2 regions of the Cellulomonas sp. P2_B4 genome follow, and region 1 is predicted to be linked to the other one. Evidence: predicted binding sites of a transcription regulator. Region 1 holds the regulator's gene; the other holds the start of a gene.
The links. Region 1 encodes LexA, which represses DNA repair genes until DNA is damaged. Its sites were predicted from a motif close to TCGAACANNTGTTCGA; they were not measured.

Region 1 (7,676 bases):
GAGGGCATCGCGGAGCTGCAGGCCCTGGTGGCCGACCAGCTGCCGCGCCCCGGCGTGAGCGTCGACCTGGTGGTGCCCTATCACCGGGGCGACCTGATCAGCCGTGTGCACGAGCACGGGGACATCCAGACCGAGGAGCACACCGCGGACGGCACGGCCATCCGCGCGCGGGTGGACGCGGGACTGGCCGCGGAGCTCGAGGCCGCGGCGCGCCACTAGGCTGACGCGGTGCCGGACACCGACCCCTCTGTCGAGGACCTCCTCGACGTCGCGGTCGGAGCGCTCGGTGGCATCCGTCGCGACGGCCAGCACCAGATGGCGGTCGCGGTCGCCGAGACCATCGACAAGGGCGAGCACCTGCTCGTCCAGGCCGGCACCGGCACCGGGAAGTCGCTCGGCTACCTCGTCCCCGCCGTGCGGCACGCCGTGCTGGAGAACGAGCACGTGGTCGTCTCCACCGCCACGCTCGCCCTCCAGCGCCAGATCATGACGCGCGACCTGCCCCTCGTCGCGAAGGCCCTCGAGCCGCACCTGCCGAGGACGCCGAGCATCGCCCTGCTCAAGGGCTGGCACAACTACGTGTGCGTGCACAAGGTGGCCGGCGGGTACCCCGAGGACGACGCCGCGACGCTGTTCGACCTGGGCGACCACGCCGGCGCCGCCGAGCACCCGGCGGCCGAGGGCGTCGGCGAGAACCTCGGTGCCCAGGTGGTCCGGCTGCGCGAGTGGGCCGAGGAGACGACGACCGGCGACCGGGACGACCTCGTGCCCGGTGTGACGGACCGGGCGTGGCGGCAGGTCTCCGTCGCGTCCCTGGAGTGCCTGGGCACCAAGTGCCCGATGCTCACCGAGTGCTTCCCCGAGCGGGCCAAGGCGGCATCGCGGGAGGCCGACGTCGTGGTGACCAACCACGCGATGCTGGGGATCGCCGCCTCCGGCTCGCCCAACGTGCTGCCCGAGCACCAGGTGCTGGTGGTCGACGAGGCGCACGAGCTCACCGACCGGGTCACGGCGCAGGCGACCTCCGAGCTGTCGGTGGCGGTCATCGAGCACGCCTCCCGGCTCGCCCGGCGGCACGGCGGCATCCCGACGACCGACCTGGACTCCGCGAGCCAGGCGATGGCCTCGGTCCTGGTGAACCTGCCCGAGGCGCGGTTCCGCGAGGGGCTCCCGCCGGCGGCCCGGGACGCGGTGGCCGCGGTCCGCGACGCCACCCGCACGCTGCTCAGCGTGCTCAAGCCCGAGGGCGCCGGGCAGCCGCAGCAGGACGCCGGCCGCAAGATGGCCCAGGCGACCATGCTCGCCCTGTACGAGGTGGCCGAGCGGATGGCCGCCGACCCGGAGGAGACCAAGCACACCGTCCTGTGGTGCGCGCGCTCCGAGGACCGCCGGGGCAACGTCTCCACCAAGCTGTTCGCCGCCCCGCTGGCCGTCAACGGCCTGATCCGTACGCACCTGCTGGCCGGCCGGTCCGGCGTGCTCACGTCCGCGACGCTGGAGCTCGGGGGGTCGTTCGACCCGATCGCCCGCGCCGTCGGCCTCGAGGTCCAGCCGGCCGCCGCGGCCGTGGGGCCCTCCTCGATCGACGACGACGCCCCCGCGCCCCCGTCGTCGGTACCGTGGCACGGCCTGGACGTGGGCAGCCCGTTCGACTATCCGAAGCAGGGCATCCTCTACCTCGCACGGCATCTTCCGCCGCCGGGTCGCGAGCCCGCCACCGACGCCCAGCTCGACGAGATCGCCGAGCTGGTGACCGCGGCCGGCGGACGCACGCTCGGCCTGTTCTCATCGCGGCGGGCCGCGAACGCCGCCGCGGCCGCCATGCGCGAGCGCCTCGACGTGCCGATCCTCGTGCAGGGCGACGACCAGCTGCCCACCCTCGTCTCGCAGTTCATCGCCGACGAGGCCACGTGCCTGTTCGGGACGCTGTCGCTGTGGCAGGGCGTCGACGTCCCCGGCAGCACCTGCACGCTCGTGATCATCGACCGCATCCCCTTCCCGCGGCCCGACGACCCCGTGCAGTCCGCCCGGTCCGACGCGGTCGAGAAGGCCGGCGGGAACGGGTTCCTCGCCGTCTCCGCGACGCACGCCGCCCTGCTGCTCGCCCAGGGCGCCGGTCGGCTGATCCGGACCAGCAGCGACCGGGGTGTGGTGGCCGTGCTCGACCCGCGCCTGTCCACGGCCCGCTACGCACCGTTCCTGACCCGCTCGCTGCCCGACTTCTGGCGGACGACCGACCGCGCGACGGCCCTCGCCGCCCTGCGCCGCCTCACGGGCACGGGTTAGCCTCGAACTCGCAGACCACCCGTCGGCCCCATGACTTCCTCGAGAGGACGGCCCGTTCGTGACCGAGAGCCTGGACGTGGAAGACCTCGGACTGCGACCCTCCCGGTCCGCACGAGGCACCAAGCTGGCGATCGTGGGCGCAGGCGCGGTCGGCTCGACGATGGCGTACGCGGCCCTCCTGCGCGGGGCGGCGCGCACGGTCGCGCTCTACGACATCGACGCCGCCAAGGTGCAGGCGGAGGCGCTCGATCTCGGGCACGGCGTCCAGTTCATGCCCATGGCGCAGGTGATCGGTTCCGACGACATCGCGGTGTGCGCCGACGCCGACGTCGTGATGTTCACGGCGGGCGCCAAGCAGAAGCCGGGTCAGTCCAGGATCGAGCTCGCCGGAGCGACGATCGCCGTCGTGAAGGCCGTCCTACCCAAACTTGTACAAGTAGCGCCGAACGCGGTGTACGTCATGGTCACCAACCCGGTCGACGTGGTCACCTATGCCGCGCTGCAGGTCTCGGGTCTCTCGTCGACCCAGCTGTTCGGCTCCGGAACCGTGCTGGACTCCTCGCGACTGCGCTACCTCATCTCGCAGTACACCGGCGTCGCCGTGCAGAACGTGCACGCGTACATCGCCGGTGAGCACGGCGACAGCGAGCTCCCGCTGTGGGGCTCGGCCAGCATCGGCTCGGTGCCGCTGCTGGAGTGGCCGGGACAGGGCGGCCGAGGCCCGTTGACCCGGCAGGACCGGGAGGACATCACGCGCGAGGTCGTCGAGTCCGCCTACCGGATCATCGAGGGCAAGGGCGCGACGAACTACGCGATCGCGCTGGCGGGCTCGCGGATCATCGAGGCGATCCTCAAGGACGAGGGCCGGGTGCTGCCCGTGTCGTCGCTGCTCACCGACTACTACGGCATCGACGACGTCTGCCTGTCGGTGCCGGCGATCGTCGGGCACGACGGCGTGGGAGAACGGCTCCCGATCCCGTTGACGGACGACGAGCTGTGGGGCCTGCGCCGGTCGGCCGACGCCGTCCGGGAGGTCGCCCGGCAGTTCGGCTTCTGACCGCGAGTCAGCGGCGTCGCAGCGCGGCGATCAGCTCGTCCTTGCGCATCCGGGAGCGCCCGGGGATGTCGAGCTCCGCCGCGCGGTGCCTTAGCTCGTCGACGGACCAGTCGTCGTAGCTCGCGCCGCCGTCCCGCAGGGCGTCGAGGGCGGACAGGTCCTTGATCCGGGGGTCGGGGATCCTTCCGGGCATCAGCTGCTCCTCTCGTCCGACGTCGCGCCGGCTCCAGGATGGCCCGGAGCGCCGGATCCTGCCGGCCGCGGGTGCGCTCACGTGCGCACCCGCGGACGGATCAGAGGCTGCGCAGGACGCTGACGACGCGCCCGAGGATCGTCGACTCGTCGCCAGGGATCGGCTGGTACGCCGGGTTGTGCGGCATCAGCCAGACGTGGCCGTCGATCCGCTTGAGCGTCTTGACCGTGGCCTCGCCGTCGATCATGGCCGCCACGATCTCGCCCTGCTCCGCGACGGGCTGGCGCCGCACCACGACCCAGTCGCCGTCGCAGATCGCCGCGTCGATCATCGAGTCGCCGACGACCTTCAGCAGGAAGAGGTCGCCGTCTCCGACGAGCTGGCGGGGGAGCGGGAAGACGTCCTCCACGACCTGGTCGGCCAGGATCGGACCACCGGCGGCGATGCGGCCGACGACCGGGACGTAGGACGGAGCGGGCATCCGCTCGCCCTCGGCCTGGTCGGGGAACGCCTCGCGGGTGCCGTCCGGCGCGGTCCACGTGCCGACGCCGCGCGAGTCGTCCGCGTGCACGACCTCGATGGCGCGGGGCCGGTTGGGGTCGCGGCGCAGGTAGCCCTTGCGCTCGAGGGCGGTCAGCTGGTGCTTGACGCTCGACGGGCTGGTCAGCCCGACGGCCTCGCCGATCTCGCGCATGCTCGGGGGGTAGCCGCGGGACTCGACCGACGAACGGATGGTGTCGAGCACCAGGCGCTGACGGGCCGTCAGGCCGTCCGGGCCGGGCGCGCCGTCCGGGAGGGCGTGGATCGTCGCCAGGTCCGTGTCGACCTGGCCGGGCTGGGACGTGTCCCGTGAGTCCGTCACTGCGCTCCTCCTGTGTCGGGCGGTCGTGAGCTCCGCCTGTTTGCCGCTGCCGTGCTCTCGAGCCTCTGACCTGCGACGATGCTCGGTCCTCTGGCGATGAGTGAGGCCGTCCGGCGGTCGTGTCAGTGGCTCGTGGTCCGCTTGTCCTGCATCGCCAGCCTAGGGAACTCGAGCACGAAGATCAAACATCTGTTCGATCGTGTCTCGACAAGTGTCGGCGGATGCTGGTAGACATCGTACAGACGTACGACGAACACCTGTTCGACAAGGTCGGCGGAGGAGTTCCCCGGATTTCCGGTGGATCGCCACCGACGAAGGACCGCCGGGATCCACCCGGCCGAACGAGGACGAGGGACATCATGAGCACGATGGCGATGGCACCGGCGCTGCCGAAGGTCTCGGGACGCACCAGCTCTGCCCGCGCTGTCCGCCCGGTCCGCGCGGTCGACGACCGTGGGCTGTCGCACCTGTCCCTCACGGGGCGGGGCCGTGTCGTGCTCTGGCTCCTCGCGCTGGTGATCGTCGTCATGGCGGTCCTGGTGGCCGGCCGCGCCGTCGCAGACGGCCCGCAGCGCGCGCAGCAGGTCGAGAGCCACGTGGTGCAGCCAGGCGAGACGATGTGGCAGATCGCCAGCCAGATCGCCGATCCCGGCCAGGACGTGCGCGACGTCGTCTTCGAGCTGGTCCGCATGAACGAGCTTCCGGACGCCGGTCTGATGGCCGGTCAGGTGATCGTCGTCCCGCTCGACTGAGCCGTCGGACCGACCTGCTCGGCCGTCCCTGCTCATCGACCCGCTCCGCCGACCTGCTGGTCGATTGACGCGCCCCACTGACCTGCTCCACTGACCTGCTCCGCCGACCTGCTCCGCCGACCTGCTCCATCGACCTGCTCGTCTGAGCGGTGGGTGGTCGGGGAGCCGGGATCCTGGAGAGGTTTGTCAGGGGCCCGCGGGTCGGCTAGGTTAGCCTTACCTCACACGGTGGGCTGGGGGGCTCGCCTGGAGGTGCGGGGTGTGTGCGGCGCGAGCCGTGGGCACCGACCGCGGTACGCGCGGCGCCGAGGCGAGTCGGCCCGTGATCTGGGGACGGGGGCGTCCCCGCGAGGGCGGTCGCCACGACGGCGGCCGCCCTCGCCACGTCCCCGGCCGTCCGGGCGTGCGAGGTGCCGTGGGAGGCGCCTTGCGACCGGGCGGCCGCTGGCCTACCGTCACGGAGGCGTTGACGACGCCGCGCCGCCGCGCGGCGTCACGCACTCGAAGGGGATCCGGTGCACTGTCCGTTCTGCCGAAACCCGGACTCGCGGGTCGTCGACTCGCGGACCTCGGACGACGGCTCGACCATCCGCCGCAGGCGCCAGTGCCCCAGCTGCAACCGCCGGTTCACCACGGTCGAGACCGCGAGCCTGTCCGTGGTGAAGCGGTCGGGAGCCACCGAGCCGTTCAGCCGCGAGAAGATCGCCGGCGGGGTGCGCAAGGCCTGCCAGGGTCGCCCGGTCAGCGAGGACGACCTGGCGCTGCTCGCGCAGAAGGTCGAGGAGACGCTGCGCGCGGCCGGATCCGCCGAGATCGACGCCTACGAGATCGGTCTGGCGATCCTCGGTCCGCTGCGCGAGCTCGACGAGGTGGCGTACCTGCGGTTCGCGTCCGTCTACCAGGCGTTCGACTCGCTCGAGGACTTCGAGGCCGCGATCACGGTGCTGCGCGCGGAGCACGAGACGGAGTCCGGTTCCGCCGAGGACGTCGTCGCCGAGGACGAGCCGGCCGTCCGCGACTGACCGTGTCCGTCGCGACGCCCGTGGGTGCCGCGGCATAGGTTCTACGGGTGCTTCCTACAGACATCGAGCTCCTGCACGTCCCCGGCGCACCCGCGGTCCTCCCCGACGGCAGCAGTGCTGTCGTCTCGGTGGTGCACCCACGGCTCTCGGACGACGAGTACACCGGCGGCCTGTGGACCGTCCCGCTGACGGACGGCGACGGAGGTCCGCGCCGGCTGACCCGCGGCCATCGCGACACCGCCCCGGACGTCTCCGCCGACGGCCGCTGGGTGGCGTTCCTGCGCTCGGAGCCGCAGGGCAAGCCGCAGGTGCACGTCGTCGAGTCGTCGGGCGGCGAGCCGGTCCGGCTGTCCGACGCGCCGCTCGGGGCGTCGGCGCCCCGCTTCTCCCCGGACGGCACCCGGATCGCCTACCTGGCGCGGGTCCCGGAGGCGGGCCGGTACGAGCCGGACGGTCGGCCGGGCTCGGAGCCGCCGCGGCACATCACCGAGCTGAAGTACCGCGCGGACGGCGTCGGCTTCGTCCGCGACCGACCCCAGCACCTGTTCGTCGTGCAGGTCCCGTCGGACGGGACGGACGAGCTGCCGCCCTCGGTGACGCTGACCAGCGGTGACGTCGGCGTGGACGGCGCCCGCTGGCTGCCGTCCGGTGACGCCCTGGTCGCCGTCAGCGCGCGGCACGCGGGCCACGAGTCCGACCTGCGGCAGGACGCCGTCGTGGTCCAGGCGCACCCGGACGGCGACCCGCAGACGCCCGCTCCGCTCACCGACGCGGACGCCGGCAGCACCCTCGACGTGGAGGCGGTCCTGCCGTCGGCGGACGGGACGGCCGTGTGGCTGCTCGCGAGCGACGTGGGCGAGTCGGGACGCGACTTCATAGCCGCGCAGGTGGGGCTGTTCCGGGTGACGATCGACGGCGCACCGGGACAGCCGGTCCGGCTGACGGACCCGGAGAGCGTGGACCTGCTGACGAGCGTCCTCGCGGAGCACGAGGGCGGCGTCGTCGTCGCCGACCAGGCCCGCGGCGCGGTCCACCTGGTGCACGTCGGCCCGGACGGCTCGCTGCGCACGCTCCTCGACGGTCCGGTCGTGGTCTCAGGCGCTGCGGTCGGGGGCGGCCGCGTCGTCGCGACGGCCGCGGGTCCCACGTCGTCCGGCGACCTGGTCGTCGTCGATCCCGCCACCGGCGAGGCGGTGTCCCGGACGGACCTGTCGGCGCCGCTGCGCGAGACGGGGCGCGTGCGGGTGCCTGTCGAGATCACGGCGCGGTCGTCCGACGGGTACCCGGTGCACGGGTGGGTGGTGCGACCCGACGGTGCCGGACCGCACCCGACCATCCTGATGATCCACGGCGGCCCGTTCTCGCAGTACACGCACGGCCTGTTCGACGAGGTCCAGGTGCTCGCCCAGGCGGGCTACGCGGTCGTGTACGGCAACCCGCGGGGGTCGTCGGGGTATGGCGCGACCCACGGTCGCGAGCTGCGGGGTGCGTTCGGGGCGGTGGA
Region 2 (7,676 bases), on a different contig from region 1:
TGTACCGCGACGTGCTCGCGGGGCTCTTCCACCCGTCGGACGACGAGTCCGCCCACTCGACCGTGGCCAACTCCGTGCTCGGGCCGCCGGAGGCCTGACATGGAGATGCCCGACGTACTCGACCTCGACGGCGGCCGGCTGCGCCCGGTGGCGGAAGCGGACTGGCCGCTGGACCACGCCCTCTCGCGGGTCCCCGACGTGACGCGGTGGACGTACTACCCCGCGGACGTGAGCGAGCAGGAGGCGCGTGCTCGGATCATCCGGAACGTGGACCTGCGGCGGGACGGCCGCGGCGGCCGGTTCGTCGTCGAGACCGCAGGGGTGCCCGTCGGGACGATCGGGCTCTCCGTGCGAGTCGACGGCCCGTACCTGTACTACGCGCTGCTTCCCGAGGGGCGCGGACGAGGGCTGGCCACCTCGGCCGTCCTGGCCCTGTCGGCCTGGGCCTTCGCCGCGGGCGCGCCGCAGGTGCACGCCCTGACGATGCTGGACAACACGGCCAGCGAGCGGGTGCTTCAGCGCGCCTCGTTCGCCCGCGTCGGGCTCGAGGTGGAGCCGGACGGGGTGACCGTCACGCGCTGGGTTACTGGCGCGTAACTTACGCAACCGTAGGTTAGGGTGGGCTTATGACGACGGCGCATCCTCCGGACGAGGTCACCATCCCCGACGAGCCCCTGGGTGCGGCGCTGGACCGCGCGGCGCTGCGGTGCCCCGAACGCGTCGCGGTCGACTTCCTCACCGGCCAGACGTCCTACGGCGAGCTGGCGGACCGGGTGGCCCGCGGTGCTCAGGCGCTCCTCGATCTCGGCGTCCAGCCCGGGGACCGCGTCGCGCTGGTGATCCCGAACTGCACCGCGCACGTCGTCGCGTTCTACGCGGTGCTGCGCATCGGTGCCGTCGTCGTGGAGCACAACCCGACCTACACGCCCGGGGAGCTCGCCCACCAGCTCGCCGACTCCGGCGCGGTCGTCGCCCTCGTCTGGGAGAAGGCGGTCCCGGCCGTGCTCTCCTCGCTCACGACGACGCGGTTGCGCGCCGTCGTCGCCGTCGACCTGACCGCCGACCTGCCGCTGACCCGCCGGTGGAAGCTGCGGCTGCCCGTGCCCCGGGCGCGCAAGGTCCGAGCGGCGATGCGCGGTCCCGTCCCGCCCGCGTTCCCGATGTGGCACCGGCTCGTCGCGAAGACCGAGCCGATCGACCCGGCTCATCCCGGTCCGGAGTCGACCGACCTCGCGCTCCTGCAGTACACCGGGGGGACGACGGGGACGCCGAAGGGCGCGATGCTCACGCACCGCAACCTCGTCGCCAACGCCGTCCAGGGCCAGGCGTGGACGGCCGCCGAGCCGGACACGGAGGTCGTCTACGGCTGCCTCCCGTTCTTCCACGCGTTCGGGCTGACGCTCTGCCTCAGCTACGCGATCCGCGTCGGGGCCACGCTCGTCGTGTTCCCGAACTTCGACCCGGCGATGGTCCTGGAGGCCCAGCAGCGACTGCCCGGCACCTTCCTGCCGGCCGTCCCGCCGATGCTCGACCGCCTGGCGGGTGCCGCGAAGCCCGGCGACCTCGGGTCCTTCCGGTACGCGATCTCCGGCGCCATGGCCCTCCCCGCCGAGACGGCCGAGCGGTGGGAGCGCGCCACCGGCGGGCTCGTGATCGAGGGGTACGGGATGACCGAGACCTCGCCCGTGGCCCTCGGCAACCCGCTGACCGACGGTCGTCGGCCCGGAACCCTCGGGCTCCCGTTCCCGAGTACGCAGATCCGGGTCGTCGACCCGACCGACGCCTCGCGCGACGTCCCGCCGGGGGAGCGCGGCGAGCTGCTGATCCGCGGGCCTCAGGTCTTCGCCGGCTACTGGCAGCGGCCCGACGAGACCGCCGAGCAGCTGCTCGACGACGGGTGGCTGCGGACCGGGGACATGGTGACCATCGACGAGACCGGGTGGGTCGTCCTGGTCGACCGCCTCAAGGAGCTCATCGTCAGCGGCGGGTTCAAGGTCTACCCGTCGCAGGTCGAGGACGCCCTGCGACAGATGCCGGGCGTCTCGGACGTCGCCGTCGTGGGCATCCCGGGTGGCGACCTCGGCGAGACCGTCGTGGCCGCCGTCGTGCTCGAGCCCGGTACGACGGGCGTCGACCTCGAGTCGGTCCGCGCATGGTGCGAGCAGCGTGTCGCTCGGTACGCGCTGCCGCGCCGGCTCGAGGTCCTCGACGAGCTGCCCCGCTCGCAGGTCGGCAAGGTGCTGCGCCGGCAGGTGCGCGAGCAGGTGCTCGCGCAGTAGGTCACCAGCCGCGGGCGCGCCACTCGTCGAGGTGCGGGCGCTCGTCGCCGAGCGTGGTGCCGCGGCCGTGGCCCGGGTGCACGACGGTGTCGTCGTCGAACCGGTCGAAGACCCGTTCCGTGAGGTCCGCCATCAGCGACGCGAACGCCTCCGGGGACCTCGTCGCGCCGGGACCGCCCGGGAACAGCGAGTCGCCCGTGAACAGGTGGACCCGTCCCGCAGGCTCGCGGTAGGCGAGCGCGACGGAGCCGGGGGTGTGGCCGCGCAGCGCCATGACCTCGAGGGTCACGTGACCGACCGTGACGACGTCGCCGTGGTGCAGGCGGCGGGTCACCGGGACGTCGGTGGCCTCGTGGATCGCGTCGGCGTCGTCGGCCCCCGTGAAGGACGGTGCGCCGGTGAGCGCGACGACCGAGGCCAGCGCGCGGTGGTGGTCGGGGTGGCGGTGGGTGGTGACGACCGCATCCAGCCGGGCCGACGACGAGCCCTCGCGCAGCAGTTCCAGCAGTCGCTCGGGCTCGTCGGCGGCGTCGACGAGCAGCTGCGCGCCGTCCTTGCGCTCGGTCAGGAGGTAGGCGTTGTTGTCCATCGGGCCGACGGACACGGACCGGATCTCGAGGACCTCGTCGTCGGACGTCATGAACCCCTCCGTTCGACCGCCAGGTCGTGGCTGTGCACCGCGCGTACGAGGGCCAGGTGGGACAGGGCCTGCGGCATGTTCCCGGCCATCCTGCGACCGACGGGGTCGTACTGCTCGGCGAGCAGGCCGACGTCGTTCGCGAGGCCCGTGAGGATGTCGAGCACCTCGGTCGAGGCGTCCACGTCGTCCACCCGCGCGAGGGCGTCCGCCAGCCAGAACGAGCAGGCCAGGAACGCGTGCTCGTCCCCGGGGACGCCGTCGTCGGTGTGCTCGGTGCGGTAGCGGCGCAGCAGCCCCGGCGCCATCTCGAGCTCGGCGCGGATGGCGCGGACGGTGCTCCTGATGCGGGGGTCGTCCGACGGCAGGAACCCGACCTGGGCGAGCTGGAGCAGTGCGGCGTCGGTGTGCGACGAGCCGTACGACTGCACGAAGGTCTCCCGCTCCGCGTCCCACCCGTTCTCGAGCACGTCCGCGTGGATCGCGTCGCGCTCCGTGCGCCACCGGTCCGTCGGAGCGTCGAGCCCGTAGCGCTCGGCGGCCCTCACGGCCCGGTCGACCGCCGCCCACGCCATGACCTTCGAGTGCGTGAAGTGCTGCGGGTCGCCGCGGACCTCCCAGATCCCGCGGTCCGGCTCACGCCAGTGGCCCAGCAGATGGTCGACGAGGTGCCGCTGCAGGGCCCAGGAGTCGTCGGTCTCCGCGACCCCGGCCTCCCGAGCCTGCTCGAGGGCGCACATGACCTCGCCGAGCACGTCGTTCTGCATCTGCCCGACGGCCGCGTTCCCTACCCGGACGGGTCGGCTCCCCGCATAGCCCGCGAGGTGGTCGAGCTCGCGCTCGGGCAGCTCCCGGCCCCCGTCGACCCGGTACATGATCTGCAGGTCCGCCGAGCTGCCCGCCACCGCCCGCAGCAGCCAGCCGCGCCAGTCCGAGGCCTCGTCCTCGTACCCGTGCTCGAGGAGGGCCTCGAGCGTCATGGCCGCGTCGCGCAGCCAGCAGTACCGGTAGTCCCAGTTGCGGCTGCCGCCGAAGTCCTCGGGCAGGGACGTCGTCGCGGCGGCGACGATGCCCCCGGTCTCCTGGTCGGTCAGCATGCGAAGGACGAGGAGCGAGCGGACGACGACCTCGCGGTACGAGCCCTGATAGGCGCAGCTGCGCGCCCAGAGCCCCCAGTCGATCCGGGTCTCGTCGAGCCGGTCCGGGATGGTGAGCCGCGGCGGGACGGAGTCCCACGAGCGCGTCCACGTCAGCGCCAGCTCGACGGCCTCACCCTCCTGCAGCGTGAACCGGTCGGAGTGGCGGTGGTCGTGGGCCTTGGGGAGCCGGTCGCCCCGCAGAAGCAGCGAGTCCGGACCGGCGATGGCCCGGATCGTGTCGGCACCGTCGGGGTCCGTGACGTGGTGCACCCAGGGCTCGATCGCGCCGTAGCCGAACCTGACGATCCACTCGTGCTCGACCTCGACCTGCCCGCGCGTGCACTCCAGACGGCGCACGATGTCCGACCGGCCGTCGTTGAGCGGCATCGCCTCCAGCGCGACCGCCGACCCGGTCGGTGTCTCGTACGTCGTCTCCAGGACGAACGAGTCGTCGAGGTAGCGGCGCGTCACGGACGTCGCTCCGCGGACCGTCAGCAGCCAGCGCCCGTTGTCCGGCGTGCCCAGCAGGCGCGCGAAGCACGCGGCCGAGTCGAAGGCCGGCAGGCACATCCAGTCGATCGACCCGCGTCGGCTCACGAGGGCCGCCGTCGCGCCGTCGCCGAGCACGGCGTACTCCTCGATCGGCACCGGTGCCGGGTCGTCGTCACGGTCCATGGCGTGAGCATGGCCCGGAGGTTGTCGGCCAGCACGTCGAGCGCGATGTGCGTTCGCTCACGTCGAACAGATGTGCGATTGTCGGTGGCGCGACGTAGACTCCCGGGCGTGAACGAACGTCTGGTGGTGCAGGGCGCCCGCGAGCACAACCTCCGCAACGTCGACCTCGATCTCCCGCGCGACAAGCTCATCGTGTTCACCGGGCTGTCGGGGTCGGGCAAGTCGTCGTTGGCGTTCGACACCATCTTCGCGGAGGGGCAGCGGCGCTACGTCGAGTCGCTGTCGGCGTACGCGCGCCAGTTCCTCGGGCAGATGGACAAGCCCGACGTCGACTTCATCGAGGGGCTGTCGCCCGCGGTGTCGATCGACCAGAAGTCGACCAACCGGAACCCGCGGTCGACGGTCGGCACGATCACCGAGGTGTACGACTACCTGCGCCTCCTGTTCGCCCGCGCCGGCACGCAGTTCTGCCCGATCTGCGGCGAGCGCGTCACCGCGCAGACGCCGCAGCAGATCGTGGACCGGCTGCTCGAGCTTCCCGAGGGCACGCGCTACCAGGTGCTCGCGCCGGTCGTCCGTGGCCGCAAGGGCGAGTACGCCGACCTGTTCAAGGAGCTGCAGAGCAAGGGCTTCGCCCGCGCGCGCGTCGACGGCGAGGTCGTCCAGCTCACCGAGCCGCCGACGCTCGAGAAGAAGCTCAAGCACGACATCGAGGTGGTCATCGACCGTCTCGTGGCTCGCGAGGGCGTCCAGCGGCGGCTCACCGACTCGGTCGAGACCGCGCTCGGCCTGGCCGGCGGCCTGCTCGTCGTCGAGCTGGTGGACGCCGACATCGACGACCTGAATCGCGAGCGGCGATTCTCTGAGCACCGCGCCTGCCCGAACGACCACGTGCTGGCGCTCGACGAGATCGAGCCGCGCACGTTCTCGTTCAACGCGCCCTACGGCGCCTGCCCCGAGTGCACGGGCCTCGGCTCGAAGCTCGAGGTGGACCCGGACCTGGTCGTCCCCGACGAGGACCTGTCGCTCGACGAGGGCGCGGTCGCGCCCTGGGCGCAGATCTCTAGCGAGTACTTCGGCCGGGTGCTGACGGCGCTGGCGGCGGACATGGGCTTCTCGACGAGCGTGCCGTGGCGCGCGCTGCCGCAGCGTGCCCGGGATGCGGTCCTGCACGGCCAGAACCACGAGGTGAAGGTCCGCTACAAGAACCGCTGGGGCCGTGAGCGGCAGTACTCGACGGGCTTCGAGGGTGTCATCACGTTCCTCGAGCGCCGCCACAACGAGACGGACTCGGACTGGAGCAAGGAGAAGTACGAGGCGTACATGCGGGAGGTCCCGTGCCCCGTGTGCGGCGGCGCCCGGCTCAAGCCCGAGGTGCTCGCGGTGCGGGTGGGCGGTCGGTCGATCGCCGAGGTCTGCGCCCTGCCCATCCGTGAGGCGCGCGAGTTCCTCGACACCCTCGAGCTCGGCGAGCGCGAGCGCGCGATCGCGACGCAGGTGCTCAAGGAGATCCAGGCACGGCTCGGGTTCCTGCTGGACGTCGGCCTCGACTACCTCTCGCTCATGCGTCCGGCCGGCACGCTCTCCGGCGGCGAGGCGCAGCGGATCCGGCTCGCGACGCAGATCGGCTCCGGCCTGGTCGGCGTGCTCTACGTCCTGGACGAGCCGTCGATCGGCCTGCACCAGCGCGACAACCGGCGCCTCATCGAGACCCTCACGCGCCTGCGCGACCTGGGCAACACCCTGATCGTCGTCGAGCACGACGAGGACACCATCCGCACCGCCGACTGGATCGTCGACATCGGCCCGGGTGCGGGGGAGCACGGCGGTCGCGTCGTGCACTCCGGCGACCTGGACGGGCTCCTCGCGTCGGCCGAGTCGGTGACGGGGGCGTACCTCTCGGGCCGCAGGACCATCCCGATGCCTCAGGTCAGGCGCCTGATCGACAAGAAGCGCCAGGTCACCGTCGTCGGCGCGCGCGAGCACAACCTGCAGGGCATCGACGTGTCGTTCCCGCTCGGCACCCTCACCGCGGTGACGGGGGTGTCCGGCTCGGGCAAGTCGACGCTCGTGAACCACATCCTCTACACGGTGATGGCGAACGAGCTCAACGGTGCGCGCCAGGTGGCCGGACGGCACAAGCGCGTCACCGGTCTGGAGCACCTCGACAAGGTCGTGCACGTGGACCAGGGACCGATCGGGCGCACGCCGCGGTCCAACCCGGCCACCTACACGGGCGTGTGGGACCACGTGCGCCGGCTGTTCGCCGAGACGACCGAGGCGAAGGTCCGCGGCTACACGCCCGGCCGGTTCTCGTTCAACGTCAAGGGAGGCCGCTGCGAGGCGTGCTCGGGCGACGGCACGCTCAAGATCGAGATGAACTTCCTGCCCGACGTCTACGTGCCGTGCGAGGTCTGCCACGGCGACCGTTACAACCGCGAGACGCTCGAGGTGCACTTCAAGGGCAAGACGGTGGCCGACGTGCTCTCGATGCCGATCGAGGAGGCCGCCGACTTCTTCGCCGCGGTCCCGGCGATCTCGCGACACCTGCGGACGCTGGTCGACGTCGGGCTCGGGTACGTACGGCTCGGTCAGCCGGCGCCGACGCTCTCGGGCGGCGAGGCGCAGCGCGTCAAGCTCGCCGCGGAGCTCCAGCGACGCTCGACCGGTCGCACGATCTACGTGCTCGACGAGCCGACGACCGGTCTGCACTTCGAGGACATCCGCAAGCTGCTCGGCGTGCTCCAGTCGCTGGTCGACAAGGGGAACTCGGTCATCGTGATCGAGCACAACCTCGACGTGATCAAGAACGCCGACTGGGTCATCGACATGGGGCCCGAAGGCGGCAGCGGCGGCGGCCTGGTGATCGCCGAGGGGACGCCGGAGCAGATCGCGATGTCGCCGGACTCGCACACCGGCCGCTTCCTCGCCGAGGTGCTGGAGCCG

Region 2: a site for LexA is predicted at 4,793-4,808, ahead of uvrA (excinuclease ABC subunit UvrA). Genes of this name have one in related genera too.

Annotation. Positions count from the first base shown of each region.
Region 1 is NZ_JBFUDI010000012.1:57,767-65,442, reverse strand. Features, by position in the region: gene hflX (GTPase HflX) at 1-219, shown strand, start outside; gene AC1DZC_RS17520 (ATP-dependent DNA helicase) at 229-2,286, shown strand; gene AC1DZC_RS17515 (L-lactate dehydrogenase) at 2,345-3,343, shown strand; gene AC1DZC_RS17510 (Rho termination factor N-terminal domain-containing protein) at 3,351-3,536, opposite strand; gene lexA (transcriptional repressor LexA) at 3,637-4,398, opposite strand; gene AC1DZC_RS17500 (LysM peptidoglycan-binding domain-containing protein) at 4,758-5,150, shown strand; gene nrdR (transcriptional regulator NrdR) at 5,666-6,172, shown strand; gene AC1DZC_RS17490 (S9 family peptidase) at 6,220-7,676, shown strand, end outside.
Region 2 is NZ_JBFUDI010000002.1:193,450-201,125, reverse strand. Features, by position in the region: gene AC1DZC_RS03535 (acyl-CoA dehydrogenase family protein) at 1-98, shown strand, start outside; gene AC1DZC_RS03530 (GNAT family N-acetyltransferase) at 100-597, shown strand; gene AC1DZC_RS03525 (AMP-binding protein) at 627-2,279, shown strand; gene AC1DZC_RS03520 (MBL fold metallo-hydrolase) at 2,281-2,919, opposite strand; gene AC1DZC_RS03515 (glycoside hydrolase family 15 protein) at 2,916-4,730, opposite strand; gene uvrA (excinuclease ABC subunit UvrA) at 4,839-7,676, shown strand, end outside.